Linked DNA regions of Psychrobacter arcticus 273-4. The protein of the gene in region 1 interacts with the protein of each later gene in a pairwise test. Links are inferred from orthologs where the notes say so. Each region holds a gene or a part of one and is shown in the gene's direction. Other genes may lie near its edges.

Evidence for each region.
Region 2: the proteins of dnaB (region 1) and PSYC_RS03065 interact in binary tests that used the Escherichia coli proteins (3 or more experiments, as listed by UniProt). The link is inferred for Psychrobacter arcticus 273-4 from one-to-one orthologs.

What each region holds. Positions count from the first base shown.
Region 1 is NC_007204.1:1,138,769-1,154,513, reverse strand. The notes cover bases 7,946-10,776. They hold dnaB (replicative DNA helicase), read left to right. Parts: upstream 7,946-8,574; coding sequence 8,575-9,978; downstream 9,979-10,776. Other genes in these bases: alr (alanine racemase), read left to right, coding at 10,119-10,776; pdxA (4-hydroxythreonine-4-phosphate dehydrogenase PdxA), read right to left, coding at 7,946-8,114. In the rest of the region: PSYC_RS05005 (acyl-CoA dehydrogenase C-terminal domain-containing protein), read left to right, coding at 350-2,134; PSYC_RS05000 (site-specific recombinase), read left to right, coding at 2,472-4,952; PSYC_RS04995 (symmetrical bis(5'-nucleosyl)-tetraphosphatase), read right to left, coding at 4,998-5,840; 16S rRNA (adenine(1518)-N(6)/adenine(1519)-N(6))-dimethyltransferase RsmA, read right to left, coding at 5,984-6,847; more of pdxA, read right to left, coding at 7,017-7,945; more of alr, read left to right, coding at 10,777-11,225; argF (ornithine carbamoyltransferase), read left to right, coding at 11,437-12,360; ribose-5-phosphate isomerase RpiA, read right to left, coding at 12,619-13,278; PSYC_RS04960 (arsenic transporter), read right to left, coding at 13,425-14,729; arsenical resistance protein ArsH, read right to left, coding at 14,959-15,745; arsC (arsenate reductase (glutaredoxin)), read right to left, coding at 15,734-15,745. UniProt on the Escherichia coli protein: The main replicative DNA helicase, it participates in initiation and elongation during chromosome replication. Travels ahead of the DNA replisome, separating dsDNA into templates for DNA synthesis.
Region 2 is NC_007204.1:686,513-702,362, reverse strand. What follows is about bases 7,551-10,486. They hold PSYC_RS03065 (UvrD-helicase domain-containing protein), read left to right. Parts: upstream 7,551-7,969; coding sequence 7,970-10,003; downstream 10,004-10,486. Other genes in these bases: mgtE (magnesium transporter), read left to right, coding at 10,252-10,486. In the rest of the region: NADH-quinone oxidoreductase subunit NuoG, read right to left, coding at 1-1,521; NADH-quinone oxidoreductase subunit NuoF, read right to left, coding at 1,532-2,956; NADH-quinone oxidoreductase subunit NuoE, read right to left, coding at 2,953-3,462; nuoC (NADH-quinone oxidoreductase subunit C/D), read right to left, coding at 3,616-5,391; PSYC_RS03075 (NuoB/complex I 20 kDa subunit family protein), read right to left, coding at 5,522-6,190; ndhC (NADH-quinone oxidoreductase subunit A), read right to left, coding at 6,380-7,003; more of mgtE, read left to right, coding at 10,487-11,655; dut (dUTP diphosphatase), read left to right, coding at 11,790-12,254; PSYC_RS03050 (phosphomannomutase), read left to right, coding at 12,376-14,283; argB (acetylglutamate kinase), read left to right, coding at 14,384-15,295; PSYC_RS03040 (Spx/MgsR family RNA polymerase-binding regulatory protein), read right to left, coding at 15,372-15,743; PSYC_RS03035 (pentapeptide repeat-containing protein), read right to left, coding at 15,740-15,850. UniProt on the Escherichia coli protein: Rep helicase is a single-stranded (ss)DNA-dependent ATPase involved in DNA replication; it can initiate unwinding at a nick in the DNA. It binds to ssDNA and acts in a progressive fashion along the DNA in the 3' to 5' direction.

The sequences.
Region 1 (15,745 bases):
TATAATCACTTATTTATAATCACTTAGAAGCTGATATATAGTTGAAATACTTTAAAGTCGCTACCGTATTGCTGGTGTAAATTTTTTGCAGCCTCTGTCTGCGTAGGCACAGCAAGCAAGAAAAATTTGCACCAGTAGTACGTGTTGTATCGATATTACTTTTCACCGACTATAGCCATTTTTTAAATAAAATAATAAATACTTTTGGTGTACGCATAATTCACGAACAAATACACCTGTTCACACACTAATTTGCTAGACTTTAATAATAAATACTTAAGCCCAACTCAAAAGATCTCTTGTAAATTTGTCCAACTCACTTTTATTTATTTAAACCAAAGGAATGTTTATGGCTGTTTATAATGCCCCTCTTCGCGACATGCGCTTTATTTTAACTGACGTATTTAAAGCCCATGAATTTTGGCAAAACAACGAAAATCTCGCTCATGTCGACATGGAAACGGTCGATATGATTTTGGAAGAAATGGCAAAACTGACAAAAAACGTTTTGTTACCTATCAACCGTAGCGGTGATGAAGAAGGCGCAACCTTCCAAGGTGATGGCGTTGTTACGACTCCAACTGGCTTTAAAGAAGCTTATAAGCAGTATGCTGAATCTGGCTGGGTCGGCTTAAGCGGTAACGCTGAATATGGCGGTCAAGGCTTCCCAAAAATGGTCACCATGCTGACTGAAGAGATGGTTTTTACCGCCAACCAATCATTCGCACTCTACCCTAATCTAACAGTTGGTGCGACACTTTGCCTAAACGCGGCTGCTTCTGAAGAGCAAAAGCAAACTTACTTAGAAAAAATGTACAACGGCGAATGGGCTGGTACTATGTGTTTGACAGAGCCACATGCTGGTACTGACTTGGGCATCATCAAAACCAAAGCTATCCCTAATGATGACGGTAGCTATGATATCTCTGGTACCAAAATCTTTATCACCGGCGGTGAGCATGACCTCACTGACAACATCATTCATTTGGTATTGGCAAAAACTCCGAATGCACCAGAAGGTTCAAAAGGTATCTCACTATTTGTGGTACCAAAGTTCTTGGTCAATGAAGATGGTAGCTTAGGCGAGCGCAATACTTTGGCAGTTGGCTCTATCGAGCACAAAATGGGCATCAAAGCATCTGCCACTTGTGTGATGAACTTTGACAGCGCCAAAGGCTGGATGGTTGGTGCAGAAAACACTGGTTTGTCTTCAATGTTCATTATGATGAACTATGAGCGTGTAACCATGGGTCTACAAGGTTTAGGTGGTTCTGAGCTTGCTTATCAGAATGCGGCGCTATATGCCAACGACCGTGGTCAAGGTCGTAGCGACACTCAAGTCCAAAGCCCAGAAAAGCCTGCTGATGCGATCATTCATCATGCAGATGTACGCCGTATGCTATTGAATGCCAAAGCCAATACTGAAGCCTCACGTTGCTTTGCAATGTACGTTGCCAAAAACCTTGATGCAGAGAAGTTTAGTACCGATCCTGAAGCGGCTCAAGCCGCAACTGCTCGCGTTGCACTACTGACACCCGTTGCTAAAGCATTCTTGACCGACAAAGCGCTAGAAGCGACTGTTGATTGTCAGCAAGTATTCGGTGGTCATGGCTATATCCGTGAGTGGGGTATGGAGCAAATCGTTCGTGATACACGTATTGCGCAAATTTATGAAGGCACCAATGGCATTCAAGCACTTGATCTACTGGGTCGCAAAGTGGCGCGTAACAATGGCAAATACGTCACCCATTTCTTAGGTGAGATTCGTGATTTTGTCAGTAATATGCAGGCAGATCATAGTATCAAGCAAGCAACATTAAATGCTGCAGATACTATCGAAGCGCTAACCACAACGGTGCTAAATAACATTGGCGAGCGTAAGAATGAAATTAACGGCTGTGCTGTTGACTACATGCACGCTTTTGGTTACCTCGCCTACTCGTACATGTTTGCATTAATGGTCGAAGCGGCTAACGGTAAAGAAGGTGATTTTTACACCAACAAAGCCAAGCTTGCCGATTATTTCGTTGGCCGTATCTTGCCACGTATCGATGCTCATGCTCAGATGGTTAGAGCGGGTAGTGACCCGATGATGAACTTTGACCTTAATTACTTTGATGTACCTGCTAGCTAATTTTTTACTTTTATAATAAAGTAAGCCCTACCGCACTATGATAAAAAGGACAGTTACGCTACTGTCCTTTTTTTATGTCTAAGATATCAACACAACAATCAACACAACAATCAACACAACAAAATAATTGACTACTGATGCGCCGTTACGATTAAAATAACGCAAAACCAAGCGCATTAAACCTAATAAAAATATCCTAAAATTTATAAATTATTACACTATAAATTAATGATGGTATATATCGCAACAGTGATACATACCATTACTAGAAACAAAGATATCGTTGCACATACTGAATAATAACAATGATCGAAATAACCACCATAAGGGATACAATGTGTCAGAGATAAAACACATTTTACAACAGATTACTGCCTTAAGTGATGTGCCAGATCCCGCGGTACTTAAGCGCTTAATCGATGAGCTACGAGTCAGCGATAAAGAGCCCGCTTTAGCCAATCAGAATATTCAAGACCTGATTGATGTTTTACGTCAGTATCCAGAATATGGCGATGGGCTGTCAAGCTTCGTCTTAAAACTTATTATTGAATATCGACAAATCGCTCTTTATACTGATACCGGCATTATGTCAGATCAGGGTTTCTTTTACAGTTTGCGCCGTCTGGTTGGTCATCGGTTTTTGCCACTGCTGCCACAAGAAGATTCTGTCGTAGAATTGGTCGGTTATCTATTTGATAAACGCTCTGATGAGCGCTGGCTTGCTAATATTGAAAAAGAAAAATGGGATGAGCTGGTCGGGCTACTCAAAGTAAATGAGCAACATTTAAACTTAGTGGCGACGGCAAAAAACAGCATTTTGAACGCGATTATTATTTTATCGTATCGTATCAGCGGCATTGGCTTGCATCCAGACTTGATGGAATCTTACCCGCAAATGCTGAATTATTCAGCGTCATTTGTCGCACAAAATCAAGAAGCGGTCTTGTACGTCAATCAGTACCGAGAAGCCCATGAGCTTGACACCTTAACTGATATCATTCCCGAAAAAGCCGTGGATCCAGCGCCTTTATTGGTCATGATTGAACAATGCGAAGACATCGTTGCCACCATACGCAAACGCATTTACAAAACCGGTATCTCTATTCGCTTAACCAACATGATGCTACGCTTGGATCAAAGCTTGCAGCGTATGCGTATATTGACTGAGCTGGTAGCAAACAACTACGATAAGCGCGATCGAGCAATAATTGAGTTGATTCAAGCGTTAATTACGACTGCCAGTCACCGTTATAGTATTGGTTATTTGATTGATAATAATACCAAGCTGCTATCGCGTAAAGTCACTGAAAACGCCAGCCGCGTCGGTGAACATTATATTAGTACCGATAAATCCGGTTATCAGGATATGTTTAAAAAAGCCTCTATCGGTGGTTTTATCATTGCTTTTATGGCGACGACTAAGATATTGGCGTACCACCTAGCCCTCGCACCGATGGGCCGTGCCTTTGTAAATAGTATGATTTATGGTTTAGGCTTCGTTTTTATCCACATCGTCCATGGTACAGTTGCTACCAAGCAGCCTGCCATGACAGCGGCAGCTATCGCCTCAACCATATCAGACAGCTCAGGCAAAAAATCACATCAGTTAAATAAGCTATCTGAATTGGTGGTCGATATTTTACGCACCCAATTTATTGCTATCATAGGTAATATTATGATAGCAATACCAGTCGCCCTTATTATTTCTTTTGCCTGGTTACAATATACCGGTGCACCGATGATTGATACCGATAAGGCCGCCCAGCTACTTCATGATCTTGACCCTTTTCGCTCGCTGGCTTTGCCACATGCTGCCATTGCTGGGGTGTATTTATTCTTATCAGGTCTGATTGCTGGCTACTATGACAATTTGGCGGTTTACAACCAAATAGGTGCCCGTATCCAGCGTCATAAGCTATTACAGTATTTATTACCCAAAACATGGCTGCAACGTTTAAGCGGCTTTATAGAAGCCAATCTCGGCGCTATCATGGGCAACTTTATATTTGGGGTATTCTTAGGAAGTACCGCAACGATTGGTTTCTTATTTGGCTTACCGATTGATATTCGCCATATTGCATTTGCCTCAGCGAACTTGGCTCATGGCTTATTTAATATATCGTCTAATCAGCTAGAGTGGCAAGTGGTGCTGCTTTCTGTCTTTGGCGTTTTACTTATTGGTATGGTCAACTTGATCGTCAGTTTCTCATTGGCATTATTTGTCGCATTACGCTCAAAAGAGGTGAAATTCGTCGATTGGAGTCGCTTAACCAAACAACTCTTCAGCCACTTAATGGCTCATCCTTCAGACTTTTTTTGGCCACGTGACAAACCGATGAAGTATGCGCGCATTGATAGCCAAGGTCAGATGATTTTTGATGATACGGCACCACAAAATAGCAATCAGCCACTTCCCAAAAACTATGTGGTACGGCGTTTATCTGATGTCAAAGTGCTACCAAAAGCCTTGCAAAAAAAGACAGAAGACCAGCAGGCGGCAACCGATATACATTATACTAATCCTTCAGCAGAGCATCAGCTGAGTCCTGAGCTAAACAGCCGCGAGACTCATACTACTGTCAATAAACCAACCATGAATAAAACCATTGAGCTTGATGATGGTCTGACAGAGGAAGCACTCAGTAGTGTCCCTTATAGTCAGGATATTCAATATGATAAGACGCCTGCAGCGTTTGATGAGAATAATCAGACGCCATCTGATCCTATTAGCAATGATAGCCACCCTAATACCAAAGTTGCGGGCGACGCCAAAACACCACTGCCTAAACCAAAAAAACCACCAAATCTACCCAGTTAATGGGTTAATTTGATGGCTTGACTGGTTTTTGGAATCACTAAAAATCTAAGAGGGTATTGGCAAGCACTGCGCACTTGACGTGATGGTTTTGCCATCACTCAAGCGATAGGCAAGCAGATGATTGCCCCAAACACAGCCGCCATCAAGTGCGCGAGCATAAGGCAAATCAATCTCACCTTTGAGTGCTGCCCAATGGCCAAATAACACCTTACGCGTGCGCGGCACTTGCCATTCAAACCAAGGCAGAAAATTCTCTGGCATGCGCTCATCTAATCCTGCGGTAAAACTAAACTCAAGCAACCCATCCTGCTGACATAAGCGCATACGAGTAAAATAATTGGCAATCGCACGCATTTTAGTGAACCCATGAATGTCTGCATGCCACTCATCTGCCGTCTTGCTATAGAGATTTGGCAACAATCTATCAAGCTGTTTTAAATGACCGCGCAACTGTGACTCTAACTGCCGTGCATAATTTTCGGCGTCTTCAATACTCCAGTGCGGCGGGATACCGGCATGCACCAGCACCGTATGCTTATCAGGATAAGCCAATAACGGCTGATGGCGTAGCCACTCCAGCAAATCATCACAATCATCAGCAGAAAAAATCGGTGCCGTTTTATCTTTTTTCTTAATGCTTGCCGCGCCACGCCATACCGCAAGCAAGTTGATATCATGATTGCCAAGTACTGTCGCTGCTGCCCCTTGCTCGCACAAGGCTTTGACATGACGCAGCGTATTCAACGAGTCCTCGCCACGTGCCACTAAGTCACCGGCAAACCATAATTTATCTTGCGCAGGATCAAAATCCAATGTTTCAAGTAGCTGAAGATACGCAGCATAACAGCCTTGCAAATCACCGATGACATACTGATGACGGAAACTCATAAACCCTCAATAATTTTTACACAATATTTTTTAAATAACGGTTAGGTAATGATTTTGGCTGATGCTTTTTAACCATCCAATGACCATCACTTATTTAAACAATGAGAACAGCACCTGCTCACCGTTTTTATGCCTGTTATACGTTATACCGGTATAGTACGCGCCTGATTGCTCAAATTCACGAAATCTTTCACATTTAAGGTTTCAGGGCGGGCTTGTGGGTCGATGGCGCAAGCCGCAAAATCGTCTTCGCTCAACGTCGGCAATAGCGTTGATTTTTTAAAGATAGCGCGCAATGTTTTACGGCGATGATTAAAGGTTTCGCGCACTACCAATGCAAAATACTCTTCATCTTCTGCCACGACTGGCTTAATGATATGCGGGGTCAGACGAAAAACAGCACTGGTCACTTTTGGCGGTGGATTAAAAGCACCGCGCGGTACGGTTAGTAGATAATCCGTATGGCAGTGATACTGCATAATGACAGATAGGCGACCGTAAGTTTTACTACCAACGTCAGCGGTAATACGCTCGACCACTTCTTTTTGCAGCATAAAATGCATGTCTTCAATCACATCGGCATAGCTGAGCAAATGAAATAAGATAGGCGTAGAAATGTTATACGGTAGATTACCCACCACGCGTAACTTGCCGCGCTCCTCGCTATACAGCTCCCGATAATCCACATGCATGGCATTGTCTTTGATAATGGTGAAGTTTGGGTGACTGTTGGCACCGATACGAATACGCAAGCTATCTGCCAAATCACGATCCAGCTCGACTACAGTCATCGCATCTACTTCTGCCAACAATGGCTCAGTTAGTGCGCCCATCCCTGGTCCAATCTCAATCAAATTATCATCGCGCTCTAAGCGAATGCTCTCAACAATCTCACGGATAACACTACGGTCATGTAAGAAATTTTGACCAAAGCGTTTACGCGGTTGGTGTTTTGCAGCACGTAGGCTGTTAGAAATGGATTGAGCATCAAACGAAATTTTGGACATAAAAAATTCTTAATAGATAAAAAAGAAATGGTCGATAAGGTATTGGCAGCAATGGCAGTATTAGTATTACCCTGCTGACGCTATTACATCGAATTATACCACAGCTCATAATGGCGCTGTATTTTTGATAAACACGATCAATAACCATCATAGATATGAAAGGCGCAGATTAATTTACGAGTGATTTATTCGCCATCTCATTTGCCATGATGAGTGCTTGGTATAGGCTGGTTGCACTGGCACCGCCGCGTCCTGCTAAATCAAGCGCCGTACCGTGATCGACCGAGGTGCGAATATAAGGCAGTCCTAAGGTAAGATTGACCGTATCCCCAAAGCCATGCGATTTGAGCACGGGCAATCCTTGGTCATGATACATGGCAATCACTGCATCGCAGTTGGCTAAATGTCTTGGCGTAAACAAAGTGTCCGCCGGCATCGCCTCTGATATATCTATCCCAGCATTAATAAAACATTGTAGTACTGGATTGATAATCTCAATCTCTTCAGTCCCTAAATGCCCACCCTCGCCTGCATGTGGATTGAGACCACAGACCAAAATACGGGGCTGGGTCAAGCCAAATTTCTCGCGCATATCATCGATGACAATTTGTACCGTTTGACGTACGTTATCGGCGGTGATGGCAGCAGGGATATCTTTTAATGCTAAATGAGTGGTCACAAGCGCGACTTTCATGGCTTGGTTAGCGAGCATCATGACCACTTTATCACAGCCACTTTGCTGCATAAAAAACTCAGTATGACCACTAAACATAGTGCCATCTAGCAACTTAATATCGGCATCTATCAATGCTGATTTTTGCAATGGTCCGGTGACGATAGCGGCGACTGTTTTGTTGATTGCCAGTTTATGCGCAATTTGCAATTGCTGTGCGACCATTGATGAGTTATTGGTATCGACTTTTCCGCAAACTACGGGCGCAGCACAAGGTATATTGAATAAGATAAAAGCATTGTCATCATTAACCGTGCCACCGTTAATATTCTGCTGTGACATTTGATTTAAAAAATCTTCTTCTATTATAGTTGCATCATTTGCATTGAGCGTTTTCCAAGGTGGGCAGATTTCGAGTATGCCCGCAGCAATGAGCTCATCGGCGCGTTTTTGCATGGCAGTCGCATCAGCAGTGACCCAAACTGGACGATCAAAATCTTGTAACTTACCCTCTGCCGCTAGCAGCAGCACGATGTCCATACCGATGCCCGCAGGTTCACCAGTCGTGATTAATAGTGGTAATTTTTTTTGCATAGCAATAATATCCTATTATTATATTAAGAACCTGATTTTATTATATTTTTTATGATAAACGAGCGCATTTAAAGCGGTATTAAATGTCATGAATTTCATTTCATAGAAGCGTGCATTTTTATAGATAATTACTTATATGAGCCGAAAAAACCGCATAATGTGTTAAACTTTCGCTTTTGATTGTAGCATTTACTGGCAGGCGTGAGACGACGTTTTGGTACTGCTATCGTCGAAATACTTTAAAATCGCTACCGTATTGCTGGTGTAAATTTTTTGCAGCCTCTGTCTGCGTAGGCACAGCAAGCAAGAAAAATTTGCACCAGTAGTACGTGTTGTATCGATATTACTTTTCACCGACTATATCGTCGAAGTGCATTGCGTTTGCTTTGCTGTATCATGACTAAAATAAATACTTATACCAAATATCCATCTATACCGACTTTTGAAATATTAGGCACTCATGGCAGATACTGAAAAAACCGACGACTTACTCAATCAAACACCGCCGCACAATATCGATATTGAAAAGGCATTGCTAGCGTCTTTGATGAGTATCGAAGAGGCATATGACAAAATTGCAGATATTGTCACCAAAGACGATTTTTATGCTGGACGACACCAGTATATTTTTGATGCCATTGCTCATTTAGCCGCCGTCAATGAGCCTTATGATACCGTCATGGTGCACGATTGGTTAGAGGCACAAAAACTGCTCAAAAGCGCAGGTGGTGACAGTTATTTGGCAGATATTTTGAGCCAAAGCCCTGCCACCTTATTTAACCTGACCGCTTACGCCCAGCGCGTGCGTGAGCTGTCTACGCTACGTCAGCTCATTACCACCGGTAATGATATGTTGACCCTAGCCTACAACCCCAAAGACCAAACCGTCAGCGATATTTTGGACAACGTAGAAGCAAAAATATTTAGTATCAATGAGCAACATAACAAACGTGCTGAGCAGCGTGGACCTGTAGGTATTACCGCCGTATTGACCAATGTCCTTGATAAAATCCAAGAACTTAAATCAAACCCAGATGGCATGATTGGCTTACAAACACCATTTGTTGAGCTCAATAATAAAACCCAAGGCTTGCAAGCAGGCGATTTAGTCATTGTGGCTGCCCGTCCATCGATGGGTAAAACCACCTTTGCCATGAACTTAGCAGAAGGGATTTTATTTAATGAAGATTTGCCCGTGGTGGTATTTTCGATGGAGATGCCCGCAGAATCTATCGTGATGCGCTTGCTGTCATCGTGGGGCGCCATCAATCAGACGCACCTGCGTTCTGGGCAAATGAACGAAGATGAATGGGCAAAAATGATGAACGCCATTCAGCATTTGCAGTCAAAGCATCTATATATTGATGACAGTACTGCCCTGCCACCATCTGAGCTGCGCTCACGCTGTCGCCGTATTGCCAAAAACCATGATGGCAAGCTTGGCGCTATCATTGTCGATTACCTACAATTAATGAAAGTACCAGGTCTAGATGGTAACCGTGTTGGAGAGATCTCTGAGATTTCTCGGAGCTTAAAAGCGCTGGCACGTGAGCTTGAATGTCCGGTTATCGCCTTATCGCAGCTTAACCGTAGCCTAGAAAATCGCCCTAACAAACGCCCTATTATGTCAGATCTGCGTGAATCTGGTGCGATTGAGCAGGATGCCGATTTGATTATGTTCATCTATCGTGATGAGGTTTATAATGAGAATACAGACCATAAAGGGGTGGCTGAAATTATCATTGGTAAACAGCGTAATGGTCCTATCGGCACCATACGTTTAGGTTTTGAAGGGCAATTTACCCGCTTTATCAATTTGACTCCAGAATACTATCAAAACGTCAGTTTCGAGAATGACGAATAATAAAACTGACAGATAATTATTCATAAAAATTGCTCGTAACAATTGCTCGTAACAATAGCCAGTGATTCATCAGCTTGATTGGTGAATCACTGGCTTTATAAATTTACCACCTCATAACTTTGCTAAAAAAGAAGACGATTATGCGCACAATCACTATTAAACCTGCCGCCATTACTCATAATCTTAATCAAGTTAAAAAATTTGCACCAGAAACCAAAGTCCTTGCTATGGTAAAAGCCAATGCCTATGGACATGGGGTTGCTGCTGTCTTGCCAGCGCTGCAACAAGCCAATGGGGTTGGTGTAGCAACCTTGATAGAGGCGCTGGAAGCAAGGCAGTTGGGCTGGGACAAAACGATTGCTCTGATTGAAGGAGCATTTACTGTCGATGAATGGCGACAAGCTATTGAGCACGATATCAGTTGCGTGATTCATCATGCGCCGCAATTGACATGGGCGTTAGAGCATACGCCACCTGTTCATTGCGCAACTCGTGTCGTTTGGCTAAAATACAATACAGGTATGAACCGCTTGGGCTTTAATGCCGATGGCGTTATTGTCGCGGCTCAGCGTTTACATGAAGCAGGCTACCAGCTGATTTTGACCACCCACTTTGCCAACGCTGACGACCAGACGCATCCATTAAATGCCATGCAAATCCAGCGTTTTAATGACATGCTTAGCACTTTGCAAGAAACCGTCAGCGCAGATGTTCAAGGCTCATTATGCAATTCTGCTGGTATTGTTAATTTCCCCACACATCATCATGATTGGGTACGCCCAGGCATCATGCTATATGGCAGTACACCTGTCATTGACCAAAGTGCGTATGAGCTAGACTTGCAAGCAGCCATGGAATTTAGTGCTCAAATTATTGCACTGCAAACTGTCAATGCAGGTGAGGGAATCGGTTATGGTAGTCGCTGGCTGGCACAACAAGATACCAGAACCGCACTGGTGAGTGTCGGCTATGGTGATGGCTATCCACGTGTGATTGCCGATAAGACTTACGTTACTGTCATTGATACCATCAACCATCAAAGCTATCCATGTACTGTGATTGGGCGAGTAGCAATGGATATGATTGTCATTGATGTTAGCAACGTACCAGAGGGCACTGCATTAAATAGCAAAGTAATACTATGGGGTAATGCGCCACGTGTCGATGAAGTCGCTACTCATGCAGGTACGATTAGTTATGAGTTGCTGTGCCGCTTAAGCTTACGCCCTCAACGACTACAGGGATAAGGATTGTTCCAGATAACCACTCACCCATTGCATGTGTGCATGACTAAAAAATCAGAGTAAATTGAACATTTACATTGAGAGTAATTGCGCTATACTAAAAGTTTGTTGTTATCCCAGCCTACGCACTGACGCCCTGATGTATTGACCCAGTATAATTGCCGGCTGATAACCTATTACTTTTCACTGACCGTGTTCGACTGCTAGGATTGCTATGAGTTTGCGCCATTTTTTGACCTTATCTGATTTCACCAAACAAGAACTAGAAAACCTCATCAAACGCGCCAGCGAATTGCGCAAGATGCAACATGCAGGCGAGATATATCAGCCCTTTGTTGGTCGGACGCTCGGCATGATATTTGAGAAGTCATCAACCCGTACGCGTATCTCATTTGAGACAGGTATGGGGCAATTCGGTGGCAATGCCATCTTCTTATCGCCAAATGATACCCAACTTGGACGCGGTGAGCCTTTAGAAGATTCTGCTCGCGTCATCTCTAGTATGGTCGATATCATTATGATTCGCACCTTTGGTCACGAAAAAGTCGAGACTTTTGCAAAGTACTCAAGTGTCCCTATCATCAATGCCCTGACCGACGAATTTCATCCCTGCCAGCTACTGGCTGACATGCAAACTTATTATGAGCATCGCGGCAGTATCGAAAACAAAATCGTCACTTGGGTCGGTGATGGCAATAATATGTGCGCCTCATTTATGCAAGCTGCTCATCAGTTTGGTTTTGAGCTGCGTGTCGCCGCGCCTTATGGCTTTGAGCCTGACTCAGCACTTATGGAACGCTTCTCGCATTGCGTCAGCCTTGTCGAAAATGTACAAGATGCGGCAAAAGACTCCAACTTGATTGTTACTGATGTATGGGCAAGTATGGGTCAAGAGTCTGAACAAAATACTCGCGCACGTCGATTTGCTCCTTATCAAGTGACGCCATCACTGCTTGATAAAGCTGATCCTGAAGTGGTGTTTATGCACTGCTTGCCAGCGCATCGCGGTGAAGAAATCTCTCATGATATGCTAGATGATCCACGCTCTGTGGTATGGGATGAGGCTGAAAACCGTTTACATGCCCAAAAAGCTTTAATGGAGTTTTTATTAAAAGATAAGATCAAATTGCCTGCATAAATATCTGCATCAGGTACGGCTCTCAAAAAGCGGATTAAATAGCAGTTATAGTCGGTGAAAAGTAATATCGATACAACAGGTACTACTGGTGCAAATTTTTCTTGCTTGCTGTGCCTACGCAGACAGAGGCTGCAAAAAATTTACACCAGCAATACTGTAGCGACCGTAAAGCATTTCAACTATATAGCAATAACATTACTAAAAAAGGCAGAGCACCTTGATAGTGCTTTGCCTTTTTAATGTTTAATCAACGAAAAATTAACGGTTAAGTATTTCAACCCCGTTACTGCTTGCTTTGAGCAAAACGTCTGCTTGATTGGCAGCAAAGATACCATTACAAACCACACCGACGATATTGTTTAACTGCTGTTCAAGTGCTAGTGGATTACTGACATCCAAATCGTAAGTATCCAAAATCACATTGCCATAATCCGTGACAAAATCTTCACGATAAACCGGCTCGCCGCCCATACGGGCTAATTGCCGCGCCACATAAGAACGTGCTTGGGGCAATACCTCTATTGGTACTGGGAAAGCGCGCCCCAGTATCTCAACACTTTTACTCTCATCGACCATGCAGACAAACTTATTGGAAGCTGCGGCGACGATTTTTTCGCGTGTCAGCGCACCGCCGCCACCTTTAATCAGTTGCAAATGCGCGTTTACTTCGTCAGCACCATCAATATACACATCAAGCTGACCTGCAAAGTTTAAATCAACAATCTCGATACCAAGTGCACGCAATCTATCTTCTGTCACCTGCGAGCTTGCAACCGCGCCAGCAAGCTTTAATGTCGGTAATAACTCAATCAGACAGTTCACCGTACTGCCCGTCCCCACGCCAAGTATCATATCATCTTCAATATAGCGTAGAGCGGCTTTGGCTGCGGCTTGCTTTTGTGCTTGCTGATCACTCATCATAAGTCCTTGGCAAAATAAACGTGTCATTATAAAACAGCTGCCTATTATAACCGATGACTTTCATGGATGTTAGCGTAATGCTCATTTTAAGCAGAAGATAGAGTCAATAAAAAATAAAATAAATATGCGTGAATCACTCTTTACTAAGACAAGTATGGCAACCAAAATGCTAAAGCTAACAGCGTGACGAATAATACTGGCGGCGTAATAATCAGCCCGATCTTCATATATTGCCCCCAGCTAATTTTATAATCTTTTTCTGCCAAGACATGCAGCCATAGTAAAGTCGCAAGGCTGCCAATAGGAGTGAATTTGGGTCCCAAATCATTGCCGATGACATTGGCATAAATCATCAGCTCACGAGTTGCTGCAGGTACTTGGGCGCTATCAATCGCCAGTGCGCCTACTAAAGTGGAGGGCATATTATTCATAATAGATGCCACAATAGCGGAGAGAAACCCTGTCCCCAACGTTGCGACCAATGCACCTTGCTTTCCTAACCAATTCAGTATTTGTGCGCCGTATGCGGTCAATCCTGCATTACCCAAGCCATAAACGACCAAGTACATGCCGATTGAAAATAAAACGATCTGCCAAGGTGCTTTACGCAAAATATTAGGCACAGACATCACTGTCCCACGACCCCCTTGCCAAACGCGACCAGCAATTGCCATGAGCAGTAATGCAGCCGTGCCAGTAATCAATGAAACAGGAATACCGAGCGACTCTGTTGCAAAATAAGCGACAAGCAGCAAAGCCAATAGCGGAAAAGCGGCTTTAAAAACTAAGGGGTCTTCAATCGCTGACTCAGGCGCGCTAAGGTTCGCCATCGAATAGTGTGTTGGAATGTGGCGTGCATAAAAAATCCATAGCACCGCCAGCGTCGCTAGTACAGAGACAATATTGACCGGTACCATAACCGCGGCGTAACGTCCAAAACCAATATCAAAATAGTTGGCACTGACGATATTAACCAGATTCGATGTGACCAATGGTAGGCTCGCTGTATCAGCAATAAAGCCTGTCGCTATGATAAATGCCAAAGCGGATGGCGGTGAGAAATCAAGCCGTAGCAATATCGCAATCACAATCGGCGTCAATAGTAATGCAGCCCCATCATTGGCAAAAAACGCTGAGATAAAGGCCCCTAACATCACAATCATAGGAAATAACAAACGCCCTTGTCCGTTACCCAACCTCGCCACATGTAGCGCAGCCCAAGCAAAAAACCCCGCCTCATCTAATATAAGAGAGATGATAATTAGTGCAACAAAGGTAAAGGTCGCATCCCAGACGATATCCCAGACGATACCAACATCAGATAATTGCACCACACCAAAAGCTAGGGCAACTAACGCCCCGCCCATCGCACTCCAACCAATACCCAAACCTTTAGGCTGCCATATTACTAGCCCTAAAGTGACAATAAAAATAATGAATGCGAGCATGTATAACCTTATAGAGGCAAACTTTCTTATTTAGGTAAAATTGATGATTTTCGGCTGACACAGCCCAGATAATATATAGTCGGTGAAAAGTAATATCGATACAACACGTACTACTGGTGCAAATTTTTCTTGCTTGCTGTGCCTACGCAGACAGAGGCTGCAAAAAATTTACACCAGCAATACGGTAGCGACTTTAAAGTATTTCAACGATAGCTGAGAATATAGGCAATCAACTCGATTTTTGATTGACACGTTGCGAGACCTCTTCAGCACTCTCGACCCTTTCAGAGTAACGATCCGTCAGATAGGCTGAGCGTCCACGAGTGAGCCACGTGAACTTCACCAACTCCTCGCAGACATCAACGAGGCGCAGATATAAAGGGGATTTATCCATGCGATTTTCATCATTAAACGCTAGAAAGGCTTTTGGAATAGACGATTGATTGGGGATAGTGATCATGCGCATCCAGCGCCCTAGAATACGCAGCTGATTGACTGTATTGAAACTTTGACTGCCGCCACTCACTTGCATCACCGCTAGAGTCTTACCTTGAGTCGGACGGACACCGCCTAATGACAGCGGAATCCAATCGATTTGTGCTTTCATGATACTGGTCATACTACCGTGGCGTTCAGGACTGACCCACAGCATACCTTCAGACCACTGTGCAAGCTCACGCAGCTCTTGTACTTTAGGATGCTCTATATCGGCATCATCCGGTAATGGCAAGCCAGATGGGTCGAACATCTTCACCTCACAACCATACCAGCGCAATAGACGACTCGCCTCCTCGGCTGCCAGCTTTGAGAATGAGCGCGTGCGCAATGAGCCGTATAACACCAATATTCTTGGTGCATGACGCGGGTCATTTGCTCCTATTAAAGACTCAATATCGATGGGCTCGATATAGCTTAAATCGATATTGGGCAAGTCATTAGCACACGCTTTGTCTAAATCTATCTCAGCCAAATTAGCAGGAGCAAAAACCGTTCCAGAGCGTTCATTATTTATCTTT
Region 2 (15,850 bases), 450 kb from region 1 along the record:
TTGTATCAAGTCATAAGCGATTTGCTGTGCCAGTGCTTGCATAGCATCAATATCAGTATCGGCATCTTTTTCAGCTATTTGCGGGTCGACGATTTTTGCTAAATTATCGGCAAATTTAGCAATCTCATCAGCGACTTTGAAACCAAGCTTAGTGATGTCTTCAGGCGTCGCGACCACGCTAACCTTACTGATATCTTCAAGTTTGGTTTGAGTCACATCGATGACATATACTGGGCTCTGCGCGCCTTGAGCAATGCGTTTGACTGGCTCAGCCAACCACGATTGTGTCTTGGTCACAGCAGCCATTTTTATGGCTTCATTTTTTGCCGCTTGACGAATAGATAGCGCCACACGTGATGACGTTTGAGTGATATCCTCACCCAACACTAACACCGCATCATGACTTTCAATATCAACCATACCTGGGTTATAAATACCCTCGGTACTTAGTACTTCAATACATTTATTGACCAGTGCTTGCTGCTGATGATTGAGACCTGTTGAAAAATTATCAAAACCAACGAGGTTCTTCAGCGCAAAGTTGGTCTCTAAACTGGCACGTGGTGAACCAATACCAATGACTTTTTTATCTTTGATACGCTTAATGGTTTCATCAAGCGCATAGTCAATATTGATTTTGACGTGTTTGCCATTAATACGCTCAAGCGCTTGGGTTGGGCGATCTTCACGATTAACATAACCGTAACCAAAACGACCACGGTCACATAAGAAGTAACGGTTTACTTCACCGTTATAGCGGTTTTCGATACGGCGCAACTCACCATAGCGCTCACCGGCAGAGATATTACAACCCGCTGAACAGCCATGACAGATGCTTGGGGCATACTGCATGTCCCATTTACGGTTATAACGATCAGAATGCGTTTTATCGGTAAATACACCAGTTGGGCAGACTTCCGTTAAGTTACCTGAAAACTCACTTTCAAACTGACCGTCTTTATCACGACCAAAATAAACGCGTTCATTTGAGCCATAAACACCCAAATCTTCGCCGCCTGCATAGTCTTTATAAAAACGGACACAGCGGTAGCAAGCGATACAGCGGTTCATTTCATGCGCGATGAACGGACCAAGCTCTTGATTGTGATGGGTGCGTTTGGTAAAGCGGTAGCGACGACGATGATGACCTGACATATAAGTCATATCTTGCAAATGACAGTGTCCACCCTCTTCACAAGTTGGGCAGTCATGCGGATGGTTAATCATCAACAGCTCAACCATCGACTTACGGAAAGCCTTGGCTTCATCATCAGTCACTGAGATGTACATATCATCGCCTGGGGCAACCATACAGGACATCACCAGGCGACCGCGACCCGCTTCCATATCTTCTTTGGTCATATATTGCTTAACCGCGCACTGACGGCAAGAGCCTACGGAGCCAAGGGCTGGATGATAACAAAAATACGGCACATCAATGCCGAGGGACAAGCATGCTTGTAGCAAGTTATCCGCGCTATCTACTTCGACAGTGGTTCCATCAATATGTATGACTGCCATGCCGCTCTCCTTATTTCACATCTAGCTGTTGACTGGCTGCAGCCTCAATGACATCTTCACCAACCGCCTGCGTAATTTTTTGATCAAACTCAGGACGGAAATATTTAATTGCACTCATGAGTGGTTCCATCGCACCCGGCGCATGGGCACAGAAGGTTTTACCGATCCATAAGTCACGGGTTAACCCTTCTAACTTTTCAACATCGCCCATCTGCCCTTCGCCATCATTGATAGCGGTGAGGATTTTAACGCCCCACGGTAGACCATCACGGCATGGCGTACACCAACCACACGATTCACGCTGAAAGAAAATCTCAAGGTTACGTACCAATGGCACCATATCTTGCTCTTCGTCGACGACCATCAGCAGGCCTGTACCCATACGACTACCGGCTTTTTGAATGGTATCAAAATCAACAACAGTATCTAAATGTTCAGCGGTTAAAAAATCCGTTGATGCGCCGCCCGGTAACCAAGCCTTAAGCGTGCGACCTTCCTGCATACCACCCGCAAAATCTTCAATGATCTCACGTGCCGTATAACCAAAAGGTAATTCCCAAAGACCGGGATCGTTAACCAAGCCTGAGCAACCAAACAGTTTAGTACCAGGTGTTTCGACCACACCTTTGGCTTTTGGCAAGTCTTGATACCACTTGCTACCATGCAGGATAATTGCTGAGACGTTATGCAAAGTTTCAACGTTATTAACGACGGTTGGACGTCCCCATGCACCTGCCACTTGTGGAAATGGCGGTTTGGTACGCGGATTGGCACGACGACCTTCTAAGCTGTTAATCAATGCCGTTTCTTCACCACAAATATAACGACCAGCACCCGTATGCACATGTAAATCAAAACTAAAATCTGAGCCTAAAATATTATCGCCAATCAAGTTATTGGCACGTAACTCTTCAATTGCTGCGGTTAAGCGCTCCGCTGCTAAGATATATTCACCGCGAATAAAGATATAACCAGCAGTTGCACCAATCGCGTAGGCAGAAATCAGCATACCTTCTATAAGCTGTAGTGGCAGACGCTCCATCAGCAAACGGTCTTTAAACGTACCCGGCTCCATCTCATCAGCATTACAAACTAGGTAGCGTGGACCACCATCTGGTGGTGCCATCAGCGACCACTTAATACCCGCTGGGAAACCTGCACCGCCACGTCCTTTAACTACCGCTTCTTTGATAGTTTTTAACGTATCATCTGGTGATTGGTTTAACGCTATTTTTAGTGCTTCAAAACCACGTAGCGATTCATAAGTTGCCAAATCTAATACCGCATCGTGATGTGCTAGACGCCATGTCAGTGGTTTAGTTTCACTGGTAGCGGTCGCTCTGTCACCATAGATAGGAATGCACTGCTCATTAAGTTGGCTTGGTGCTTTGCCTTGGTTGCGAAGGGCAATCTGCTCTGAAACCGTTAATCTCATGCGTATAGCTCCAACAATTGGGCGACTTCTTCAGGCTGGACAGGACCATAAGTATCTTCATTAATCAATACAGCAGGACCTTTATCACAGTTGCCCAAACAGCAAATCGGCAATAGCGTAAAGCGTTTGTCGGCGGTGGTTTGACCATAATCGATACCCAGCTGCGCTTTCAGTTCAGCTGCCAGTGCTTCATAACCTGTTAAATAACAAGCGACCGAATCACAAATGAGGATGACATGACGACCGACCGGCTGACGATAGATACGGTTAAAAAAGGTGGCTACTCCATCCATATCTGTCATAGGAACATTTAGAATGTTAGCAATGGCATTCACTTGCGCATCATCGACCCAGCCGTTACGCTTTTGCACGATTTTTAGAGCATCTAAAGATGCTGCCCGTGGATGGGGATAATGATGCATAAACTCATGGATAGCCGCAATTTCTTCAGCAGTTAAGATACTTGCCACATCTACTTTTGGCATTTTATCGGAAACAATTCTCATAATCTTTTTCTTTCCTCACTCAGCCCACTGTTAAAGTTGCGCTCAAGGCGCAATGACAGCGTTTTGGTGTGCCAATTTGGCGATAACATGTTAATGAACGTGTCTTACTTTTAATATACAAACGATAACGATAAACGTATAACCACAGACGCTCTAACGGTCACAATCCGCCATCACAACATCAATCGATGCCAAATACATAATGGCATCGGATACCAGTGAGCCATTAATGACTGATGGCATTTGCTGCAAATGAGCAAACGTCGGTGTACGGATACGGGTACGATAACTCATCGTCGCTTTATCCGAGGTAATGTAATAACTATTTAGACCTTTAGTAGCTTCTACAATCGTCGTACACTCACCCGCTGGCATCACAGGACCCCAAGAGACTGAGATAAAGTGGTTAATCAAGGTCTCGATATCATTCAAGGTACGATCTTTTGGCGGTGGTACCGCTAATGGGTGATCGGCTTTATAAGGACCTTGCGGCATATTATCCATACATTGACGGATGATACGTAACGACTGGCGCATCTCTTCGACTTTGACCATACAACGGTCATAAGCATCGCCATTATAGCCGACTGGCACTTCAAAATCGTAGTTCTCATAGCCCATGTACGGACGCGCTTTACGCAAATCAAAATCCAAACCGGTCGCACGTAAGCCTGCACCCGTGACGCCCCACGCCAATGCTTGCTTGGTATTATATTGCGCCACGCCTTGGGTACGACCTTTAAGCACGCTGTTTTGCAATGCTGCTTTGACATACTCATCCAAGCGTTTTGGCATCCAGTCTAAAAACTCGCGCACCAAACGCTGCCAGCCACGCGGTAAATCGTGCGCGGTGCCGCCAATACGGAACCATGCCGGATGCATACGATAGCCGGTCACTGCTTCGATGACGTCATAGGCTTTTTGGCGATCAGTAAACATATAGAATACCGGCGTCATACCACCTGCATCTTGAATAAAGGTGCCGACGAATAGTAAGTTATTGGTGATACGGAAGAACTCACTCATCATCACGCGGATGGTTTCAGCGCGTGGTGGAATCGTGATACCCGCCAGCTTTTCAACCGACATGATATACGGTAGCTCATTCATCACACCGCCAAGATAATCAATACGGTCGGTATAAGGAATAAATGAGTGCCATGTCTGACGCTCGGCCATCTTTTCTGCGCCGCGATGGTGATAGCCAATATCAGGGATACAGTCGACGACTTCTTCACCATCAAGCTGTAGTACCAAACGGAATGCACCATGAGCAGATGGATGGTTAGGACCAATGTTCAAGAACATAAAGTCTTCATCACGACCTGAACGTTTCATGCCCCATTCTTCAGGGACAAAGCGCAGGTTTTCTTGCTCGTATTGTTGTTTAGCTGTGTTTAAGAAATACGGTGTAAACTCAGTCGCACGCGCATGATATTCTTTACGCAGCGGATGACCTTCCCAATATTTTGGTAATAGAATACGAGTTAGATGCGGATGTCCCGTAAAGACAATACCGAACATATCCCACACTTCGCGCTCATACCAGTTAGCATTTGGCCAAATCTGTGTCGCGCTTGGGACGTTTAAATCTTCTTCACTCAGCGCGACTTTGATACGGACATCACTATTACGCTCAAGCGACATCAAGTGATAAAACACCGTGAAGTCGCTTTCAGGTAAACCTTGGCGATGCTGACGTAAACGCTCATCTATCGCTGATAAGTCAAATAGCATGACATAAGGTTTTGGCAATTTACGCAAGAATAAGAGAACGTCTAATAAATCAGCGCGTGCCACCCAAACCGTTGGAATTTCATCAACCGTGTGCTGCACGACAAACTTACCAGCATATTTTTCTTCCAGCTCTTTGATAACCGCTGGGACAGGCTTGATCTTAGGATCTATGTTTTCGACTACCGTGACCATGAATGATGTATTCCTTCATTAATCATAACTAAACCATGACAACCATAATAAAAGATGATAATCATAACCAAACTATGATGAGCGTACGCGCACTTCTAACAATTATTAATAACTACGCCAAACTACTTAACTAAATGCTATCTGGGCTACGTAAGTTTTTCACAGCAATACGATCTGCTTGCTTACGGTCACGCTCAGGCGTCATTTGCGGCTGATAGATACCCTGATCATTGACATGAATACCTAATGGACGACGCTCTTTAGTAATAGATTCTTGTAGTAACATCAAGCCTTGAATCAACGCTTCTGGACGTGGCGGACAACCTGGTACATAGACATCGACGGGAATGATTTTATCCACCCCTTGCACAACAGAATAGATATCATACATGCCGCCCGAGTTGGCACAAGCACCCATCGATATAACCCATTTTGGCTCAAGCATTTGCTCATAAAGGCGCTGAATAACGGGTGCCATTTTGACAAAGCAAGTACCAGCGACGATCATCACATCCGCCTGACGTGGCGAGGCGCGAATAACTTCGGCACCAAAGCGTGACAAATCATGAACCGCTGTCAGAGTAGTCGCATATTCGACATAACAGCATGACGTACCAAAGTTAAATGGCCATAGTGAGTGCTTACGCCCCCAGTTCGCTGTTGAGTGTACAAGGTCTTCTAGGCGACCCATAAAGACGTTTTTATTGACTTCATCTTCCATTGGGTCATTGACGGTTTGGCTTGTCTGAGCAGGATAGACATCTGCATCAGGGTTGGCTTTTGTTAATGTGTATTTCATAACATACAACCTTTATTTTAAGCAATGCATGACAATCATTTGTCATCACTATCGCCATAACTTCTATTATTAATAAGTGACCATTAATATAAATATATGATAAATCTGTTTACAGCACCTTACTTTGCTTTCAGCTTCTAGCAGGCTAGGCAAAGTTTGAGCAAAAACCGGCAAAACCATTAGGGTTTATTAACGCTTAATATTGTCTGTTTGCGCAGACGTCGCAAAGTCCACAGAAGTCACATTGCCCGTGGTGTTAATGTGATCGATGTTTTGCAAGTGACGACGATTGGTCTCAATATTGTTTGAAACATTAATCTGTCCTGAAGACTGCGCAGGTATCTTGCCCGTAGGATCAACCATTAGCTCATCAACGCCATCGAACTTAGTGATGTCCGCTAGACTAAAGCCAGCAGGTGCAGCATATAGGCGCGCTTTTTTGCGCAGCTTATCAGCTGGCGCCCAGTTCATCGCACCCAGACTCAGCTCGTATACTAAGCCAATGATCAAGATGGTGATAAATATAGCGGCAGCAGCAAAGCCAAGCCATCCAGCTTCACGTACCGAAACGGCATAAGCATATAAGTAGAGGGCTTCTAGATCAAAAATAACAAAGAAGATGGCCACCAAATAGAATTTGGCGGACAAACGAATACGGGCGTTGCCAGATCCGACAACACCCGCTTCAAATATCTCTTCTTTTTGTGAACCATGAGAGCGACCGCCAAGTAGACGCGGTACGACCAACATAAACACAACTAGCGCAATGGCGGCTAAAATAAAAGCAATGGCTGACCAATTAAAAGCAGACATGATAATACGTGCTCCTCACCCAATCGAGTGTTACACGCTGTGCAAGTACCGACCTATTTTAAGGTCGTAAAGCGACAGGCATAACGCAGACGAAAACACAACGCAACTGTCGTTGAGTCACATGTTAGGTTCTGTGCTGGTAACAACCAATTATCAAGCTTATTGACGACGATGTCAGACATGACCAACTATAGAGTTTCCGCTCGATATGCGGATAAAGGCTGGTCGCCCAACGCATCTTCTAACAACGTAAGATCAACGTATTAAATCAATATCATATTTTCGTGTTTATTTAATTGATTTAATAGCTCATTACACGTGGTCAACAATGACGTGACAACTGGCATAAATTATTTACGTACTATACGCATATCGGCAATCAAAAGCTAGTTTTTAACTGTATTGAGCGGTCACTTTATCGGCAAAAAAAATAGGTTTTTTTATGCGCAAACTATGCTATAGATTATCTATTATCCTGCTCTAAAAACCTTCTACCACTTTAAGGGATACCCTACTAATTGAATACTAAATAAGGTAAAAAATGTATATAAATCGCGCATTTAGCTACAGCTTATGATTGTTTAATGTCTACTCTTCTAAGTGATGATACTTAACTCTAACGCCTTATTTCCATTCATGGCAAATGACCTTATGTTAGCTAAATTTTAGACGTTTTTCATTGAAACAAAATGTTTCTCCAAGCCATTTTTTAAGACGTACCTTATATATACCTCATAATTTTATATATACCCCGCTACTAACTCCTGCCCAAAAGCCCTGGTTTTGCTTTATAATAGCTCACCTGATTTTTCTCAAAGATTGCCACAAAATTTTAAAATTATTCTGTGACTTATCCTATTAAAAATGTCATCTGTTTTAACGAATGTGCCTTTCGCTTGATGGCAGCTAGGTGCATTTTACGATTTACTGCTACCCTCTTTTTGCTTTTGTCTTACAGGTCACGTTATGAGTCAACTTAATCCCAAACAACAAGAAGCCATGCTCTACGTATCCGGTCCGCTGCTGGTATTAGCAGGTGCCGGCTCCGGTAAGACCTCAGTGATTACGCGCAAAATTGCTTATTTGATTGAAGAATGTAATATGCCAGCTGAGCGCATCACCGCGGTGACCTTTACCAATAAAGCGGCGCGTGAGATGAAAGCTCGAGTCAGTAAATTGCTACCGAGTGAAAAGACGCGTGGGCTGACAGTATCAACCTTTCACCAGTTTGGGCTACAGTTTTTGCGTTATGAGCTGCTTCATACGCCCCTTAAGGGCAACTTCTCCATCATGGACAGCGATGATAGCAAGCGTCTGCTGATGGAGCTGATGATGCGTGACAACTTAAGTGGCGCTGAAAGTCGAGAGTTGGTCGGCAAAGCGATAAAAATGATTTCTGATTGGAAAAACGATTTGATTGAGCCGGATAAGGCGATGGAAACCTTAGACGATCCAGAAGATATGATTTTTGCGACGCTTTATGCGCTGTATGAGCGAAATCTGCGGGCTTATAATGCGGTCGATTTTGATGACTTGATTGTATTGCCGACCAAAATCTTACGTGAAAACAGAGAGCTACGTGACAAGTGGCAAAACCGTATTCGCTATTTGTTGGTCGATGAATATCAAGATACCAATACGGCTCAGTATGAGATGATTAAATATCTGGTCGGACCGCAAGGGCGCTTTACCGTCGTTGGTGATGATGACCAATCTATTTACGCATGGCGCGGTGCTAAACCTGAAAACATGGGGCTGCTCAAAGAAGATTTTCCTAAGCTAAAAATCGTCATGCTTGAACAAAATTATCGCTCGACCACGCGTATTTTAACTTCAGCAAATGCGGTTATTACTAATAATGAGCATTTATTTGAAAAGAAACTCTGGTCAGACAAAGGTCAAGGCGAAAAAATTCGAATTATTAACTGCCGTAATGATGATGATGAGTCTGAGCGCGTCGCCAAAGAAATCGTCACTCATAAACTGCGCTTTGGCAATGAATGGGAACAATACGCGGTTCTCTATCGTAGTAACTTTCAGGCGCGGATGCTTGAAGCACAACTTCGTCAATTGCAAGTACCTTATAAATTGTCCGGTGGTCAATCATTCTTTGCCCGTAGTGAAATCAAAGACGTTATGAGCTACTTGCGTCTGATTTTAAACCCAGAAGACGACAGTGCATTTTTACGGGTGATTAATACACCCAAGCGCGGTATGGGACCAGCCACGCTCGAAAAGCTTGGCTTATTTTCACAAGAGCATAGCATCTCACTACTTGCCTCTTGTACGCATGCCGGTCTTGCTCATGTCTTGCCATCAAAAGCTTACAGCACGCTAAAAGAGTTTGGCGATTTTATTGAGCATTACACTCGTGAGCTTGATCAACATCCTGACCCTGTACCAATCGTACGCCAGATGATTGATGAGACTGGTTATATTGATTTTGTCCGCAGTGACTCTAAAACACCGCAGCAAGAAAAAAACCGTATTGATAATATCGATATGCTTTATACCAGTATCCAATCGCTGATTAATCGCGCTGAAGAAGACGAAGATCGGACGATTGATACCATCATTCGCAAGTTGGTATTGCTTGATATGCTTGAGCAGCAGCAAGAAGAAGAAAATACCAATAAAGTCAATCTGATGACCTTACATGCCGCCAAGGGCTTGGAATTTGATTTCGTGTATATCATGGGTCTGGAGGAAGAGATGCTACCGCATCGCAACTCAATTTTAAGCGAGACGGTCGAAGAAGAACGACGCTTGATGTATGTGGGCATTACTCGCGCGCGTCGTGAGCTAACCTTGACATTAGCCACCCAGCGGCGTGCTGGCGGTCAAATGCGCGTGACCTCTGAATCACGGTTTTTAGATGAGTTGCCAGAAGATCATATCGACTGGCCTGCCAAAGCAAAAAAACAAAAAGCCACCAAAGACCCCGCAGCAGTCGCTGATGAATACTTGGCTAACATTCGGGCTTTATTAGGCAATCGCTAATATTTAACCTTTAAAGTCTGCCTCTATTATTTTCAATATAGTTGAAATACTTTAAAGTCGCTACCGTATTGCTGGTGTAAATTTTTTGCAGCCTCTGTCTGCGTAGGCACAGCAAGCAAGAAAAATTTGCACCAGCAATACGTGTTGTATCGATATTACTTTTCACCGACTATACAACTCATTAATTAAACATTAAGCCTATATCTTAGTCATTATTATTTAACAATTTTGAAAAACTTGGAACCTTTATGCCCGTTCCTACGCCGAATTCTGAACGACCATTAACCCGACAGGGAGATTATAATCCGGCTGAATCTAACGCTGAGTATAAACTACTCTACTTGCAACAGTTGGTGGCAGATAAAGCGTACGAGGCGATTACTGAGTTTTTAGGGAGGCAGTCAGAATATGAGATTGCCAACTTATTAGAGTCATTCCCGACTCAGAGCCGACTACTGATTTGGGCGCAAGTACCAGACAACATCAAAGGTGAAGTGCTAGCTGAGCTAGAGTTTGATACACGCCAGCCATTGATGGAAAATATCTCTTCCAAAGAGATATCGCTGTTTACCCAAGATCTTGATGCGCAAGATATCTCAGAGATTCTAGACACGGTCACCGAAAGTGTGCGTACTTCGGTGATGGCGACTTTGGATGAAGATATACGCATTCAGGTCAATAAACTCGATACCTATGCCGACTGGGAAGTTGGCAGCTATATGGATCCTGAGCTTATTCAGGTGCGAGAAGATATGACGCTGGCTGACGTGCAGAAATGGTTGCGAGAAAATATTGATTTACTGGATGATGAAAGCCAAGAGCTATTGGTCGTCGATCAAAGCCAGCAATTACTCGGCTTATTAAGTCTGGTTGATTTGATTAAACATAAGCAGAGCACCCTAGTTGCGGATTTGATTGATACCGCAATTACCATCAATGATCGCTTGGACATTCAGGATGCCGCGGCGATTTTTCGCTCAGAGGATATTCGTTTTGCCCCAGTGATTAACAGTCATGGCGAGCTGGTTGGTCAACTAAACGGTGAGGACATCATGGAGATTATCCAAGATGATGTCGACAGCACCATGAAAAACTTGGCTGGCGTCAGTCAAGATGAAGAGCTGTTTGCGCCTATTTTGACCAGCGCCAAAAGCCGTAGTATTTGGCTCGGTATCAATTTATGCACCGCGCTGTTAGCCGCGGCTGTGATTGGACAGTTTGAGGCAGTACTGGCAAAAGTGGTGGCGCTGGCGATACTGATGCCCGTGGTGGCCAGTATGGGCGGTATTGCAGGCTCGCAGACACTTACCGTCGTCATTCGCGGTATGGCAATGGGACAAATCGGTGGCTCTAACCGCGTATGGTTATTAAATAAAGAGCTGTGGGTTGGGGCGATAAACGGTATCATATGGGCGATAATCATGGCGTTTATTGCGCAATTGTGGTTTCATAACATAAAAATCAGTGCAGTTATTGGTCTGGCGATTGCGATTAATATGACTGCCGCCAATGTCTCGGGCATTAGTATTCCGCTGATGCTGAAACGCATGAATATCGATCCGGCATTATCTGCTTCCGTTATCCTGACTACGGTAACGGATATTGTCGGCTTTATGTCATTCTTGGGCTTGGCGAGCGTACTGATTCTTTAGTCAATCGCCTGTTAAAATTTAGAAACTAAAAGTTAAAAACCATCAGTTATTCATTATAATAATTGCTGTTAAGTATATTTAAAAATGTGATTCATTCTGTTTAAAAAACCATTAAATCGTTAAGTGAGTGCGTTATGCAAGCTGTACAAGTTAAAGTATTAAACCCTAAAATTACTGAAGATAAAGCGTTTTCTTTGCCAACTCGTGCTACTGATGGCAGTGCTGGTATTGATTTGCGCGCTTGTATTGATGAGCCTTTGACGATTAAAGCTGGGACAACGCATTTGATTGGTACTGGTCTGGCGATTTATATCCAAGATCCTAACTTTGCAGGGATGATTTTACCGCGTTCAGGTCTTGGTCATAAGCATGGTATTGTTTTAGGTAATTTAGTCGGCTTGATTGATGCGGATTATCAAGGTGAGCTGATGGTCAGTATTTGGAATCGTAGCCTGGAAGACTTTGTCCTCAATCCAGCAGAACGCATGGCACAATATGTGGTTGTCCCTGTTGCCCGTCCTGAATTTGAAGTCGTGACAGAGTTTAGCGATACCAGTGCCCGCGGTGCTGGTGGTTTTGGACATTCCGGTCGTCAATAACCATCATTCAATTTCTATTCACCATGAATAGTCATTTATCATAAATTGCATAAATAATAGTCAGCGATTTATTTTTTATCAACCATTACCATGTTAATCACGACAATAAGGAAAGTAAGCAATGCCGTATTTTGCTGCGCAGCACTCCTTATTTCGTGCTTATGATATTCGCGGTTCGCGCCAGCATTTCACTACTGATTTTATTCAAGCCTTAGGGCATGCTTTTGCTCATCTTTATAATGTGACACATCCCTCTCCAGTAAAGTATAATTTTAATAACAGCAAACTTGCGCCCAGTTTATCTCAGCACACGCCTAGCGAAAAAACGATCGTCGTGATTGGCTATGATGTACGTCGCGATAGTGACGTTATTGCTCAAAAGCTTGCCACTATACTAAGCCAACACGGTCTACAAGTTATCCAGTTGGGACTGATTACCACTCCTATGATGGTTTTTTGGGCTGAGCAATATTATGGTCACGGTATCATTGTGACTGCCAGTCATTCTGCCAAAGATGTTTTAGGCATTAAGTGGTTGGTTAATCATCAATCTCCTAGCGTTGAAGAGATTCAGGCGCTTTATCAGCAAGTAGCCTATCAGCAGTTAACTGAACGTTCTTTAGACAACGGCATGCTTGAGAAAAGTGGCTTGCATAAAAGCTGCCTCCAAAAAACCGATTTTGAAACAATCAATTTTCGAAAAGCGATTGTTAAAGAAGACAATCAAAAAGACTATAAAGCGTCAAACATTTCACTGAATGTAGTGGATAATCATACTAGTAATCAGCAAACGTCTTTATCGCCTGAGCATGTAGCAGCGCATTATATCGATGCTATTGTGCAAGTATTCAAAGAATTCTATCCGCACAACAACCAACCGCATACTAATATTTTCGGTCATAAAAACAATCAATCACTTCTTACAAAGCTGGATTTGGTGGTTGTTATCGATTGTATGCATGGTGCCACCAGTCATATCGCGCCGCCCTTATTTGAGCGTTTTTGCCACCATGTCATCATACTTAATGACACCCCAAATGGAGATTTTCCGGCGGGAAATCCTGATCCTACTGAACCACATCGGCTCAAACAATTGCAGCAAAGCGTACTCAATCATCAAGCAGATATAGGTATCGCCTTTGATGGTGATGGCGACCGATTAATGATTGTCGATAATATGGGCAAAGTGGTCACGCCCGATCACTTGCTTTACTTATTGGCAAAGGTAACACTGACTGAGCGTCCAGTCGCTTTCACCCAGTTACAATCTCCGCCGCAAATTCTCTTTGATATTAAATGCTCGCATCATTTGCCACCGTTACTGACTGAGCTTGGCGCAGAACCTATCATGAGCAAAACTGGTAGCAGTCTAATGCGCCAACAGATGCAGGACTCTGCTGGGAAAATCGTATTTGCTGGCGAGTTATCAGGGCATTTTATCTTTAACGACAGTCGCTTTATTATCTATGATGATGCCATATATGCAGCCTTAAGGCTGCTACATTGGCTAGCGGCTGATACTGCAAGTAGTCTAAATGTTACGACAAATCTTGCTGATATTATTTATAGCTTGCCGGATATAGTCAGTACTGCTGACCATTATTTGCCGCTCCCAGTAAGCGCGTTAACCGATTGCTCAATCGTTGAGCAGCTGACCCGCCTGTGCTTGTATTTGCAACAACTTATTAAAGCAACTGCTGCACCGTCGCCTTACTCTGACCATCAAGTACTCAGCACCTGTCAGCGGGCGCTTTGTAGTTGCTCTACGAAAAACCCACCTATCAGCATAGAGCAAGCCAAACACTTATTGCCAATTGGCACCAAACTGAGCTGTATCGATGGGGTGCGCTTGGATTTTGCCCATGGTTTTGGGGTGCTGCGCCAATCGAATACTAGCCACAATTTAACGGTACGCTTTGCAGGAGATAGCATGGCACATCTACAAGACATTCAAGCAAAATTTGCCGCGCTATGCCGTCCATTTGATGAAAATCTAGCCGCGCAGATTGTGGCGATTTCTCCTCAGTAGCCAGTTATCAAAACTACTTTTTATCACAAGCACAGCTTTGTTATCCATGATTTTTTATAGCAACAACCAACCGCTTAATACCGTATTTTAGGAGTTTATAATGACATTGAATTTAGATGACGCCAAAATCACCGCTGAAGTCTTGACCACCGCCCTGCCCTATATTCAACGCTTTGTCGATAAACTCATCGTGGTCAAATACGGCGGCAATGCCATGACCGATCCTGCGCTTGAAAGCTCGTTTGCCCGCGATATCGTCTTACTCAAAACCGTTGGTATGCACCCTGTCGTCGTACACGGCGGCGGTCCACAAGTGGATAACTTGTTAAAAGAGCTTGGGCGACACTCAGACCGTATCGATGGGATGCGTGTCACTGACAAAAGCACCATGGATATCGTTGAGATGGTGCTGGGTGGTAGCGTCAACAAATCGATTGTCAGCTTAATTAATAAGCATGGTGGCTGTGCCATTGGTTTGACCGGTAAGGATGCCAATTTGATATTGGCCAAGAAACTGATGATGGAAAAAATTGGCACAGACGGTGTTGCTGTGCCAGTAGATTTAGGCTTTGTCGGAGATGTGGTCAGCGTCAATAAAGACGTGATTAATATGCTGATTGCCTCTGACTTTATTCCTGTTATCGCCCCACTTGGCGTCGATGAAGAAGGCAATACTTATAATATCAATGCGGATTTGGTCGCTGGTAAAGTCGCAGAATTCTTGCAGGCAGAGAAACTTATGCTACTAACCAATATCAAAGGGGTATTGGGTCGTGATGGTGAAGTAGTCACTGGCTTGACGCCTAAGACTGTGGACAGTTTAATTGAAGATGGTACGATTTCAGGCGGTATGATTCCTAAAATTCAGTGTGCGCTTGATGCCGTTCGTAGCGGGGTAAAAAGTGCCGTTATTGTCGATGGTCGCGTGCCGCATGCGACGCTCTTAGAGATTTTCACCAACGAAGGCGTGGGTACTTTGATTAGTCGTGATTTAGATTTGCGCTCAAATTAGCCGCTATAATAATTGCTTTAAAAGCCCGAGCTTGCTATTCAAGCTCGGGCTTTTTTAATTCACAAAACAGCTTTTTTTAAGCGAAATTTGTATCGAACTCGGCTTCATCATAACCGCATAATAGTATCGGCTTATTTTTGTTAGTTAGCTCACCTTCAACTATTGGACGCTTAATCATACTGGTGTTTTCGATCAGTAAGTCAATGGCTTTATCCACGTCGCTATCCGCCACTTGCTTTTGCTCATCAGTCAGCTTGCGCCACGTTGTGCCACGCTTGTTTAACACTTTATCAATACCAACATCCTTGACCCAGCGCTGAACGCTCTCTTTATCGACACCTTGTTTTTTATAATCATGAAAATCATAATTGACACCCAGCTCATCAAGCTTAGCAAATGCCTTTTTCATAGTACTACAAGATTTGATACCGTAAATGGTGATGGTCATAATGTCTCCTCTAGCTTATCTTCTGATGAGTATAAACCTTCTAGAATAGTGCCTTTTAAATTTGATCCAGTGAAAATAGCATCCTCATGGTTAGTGCCTTCAAAGTT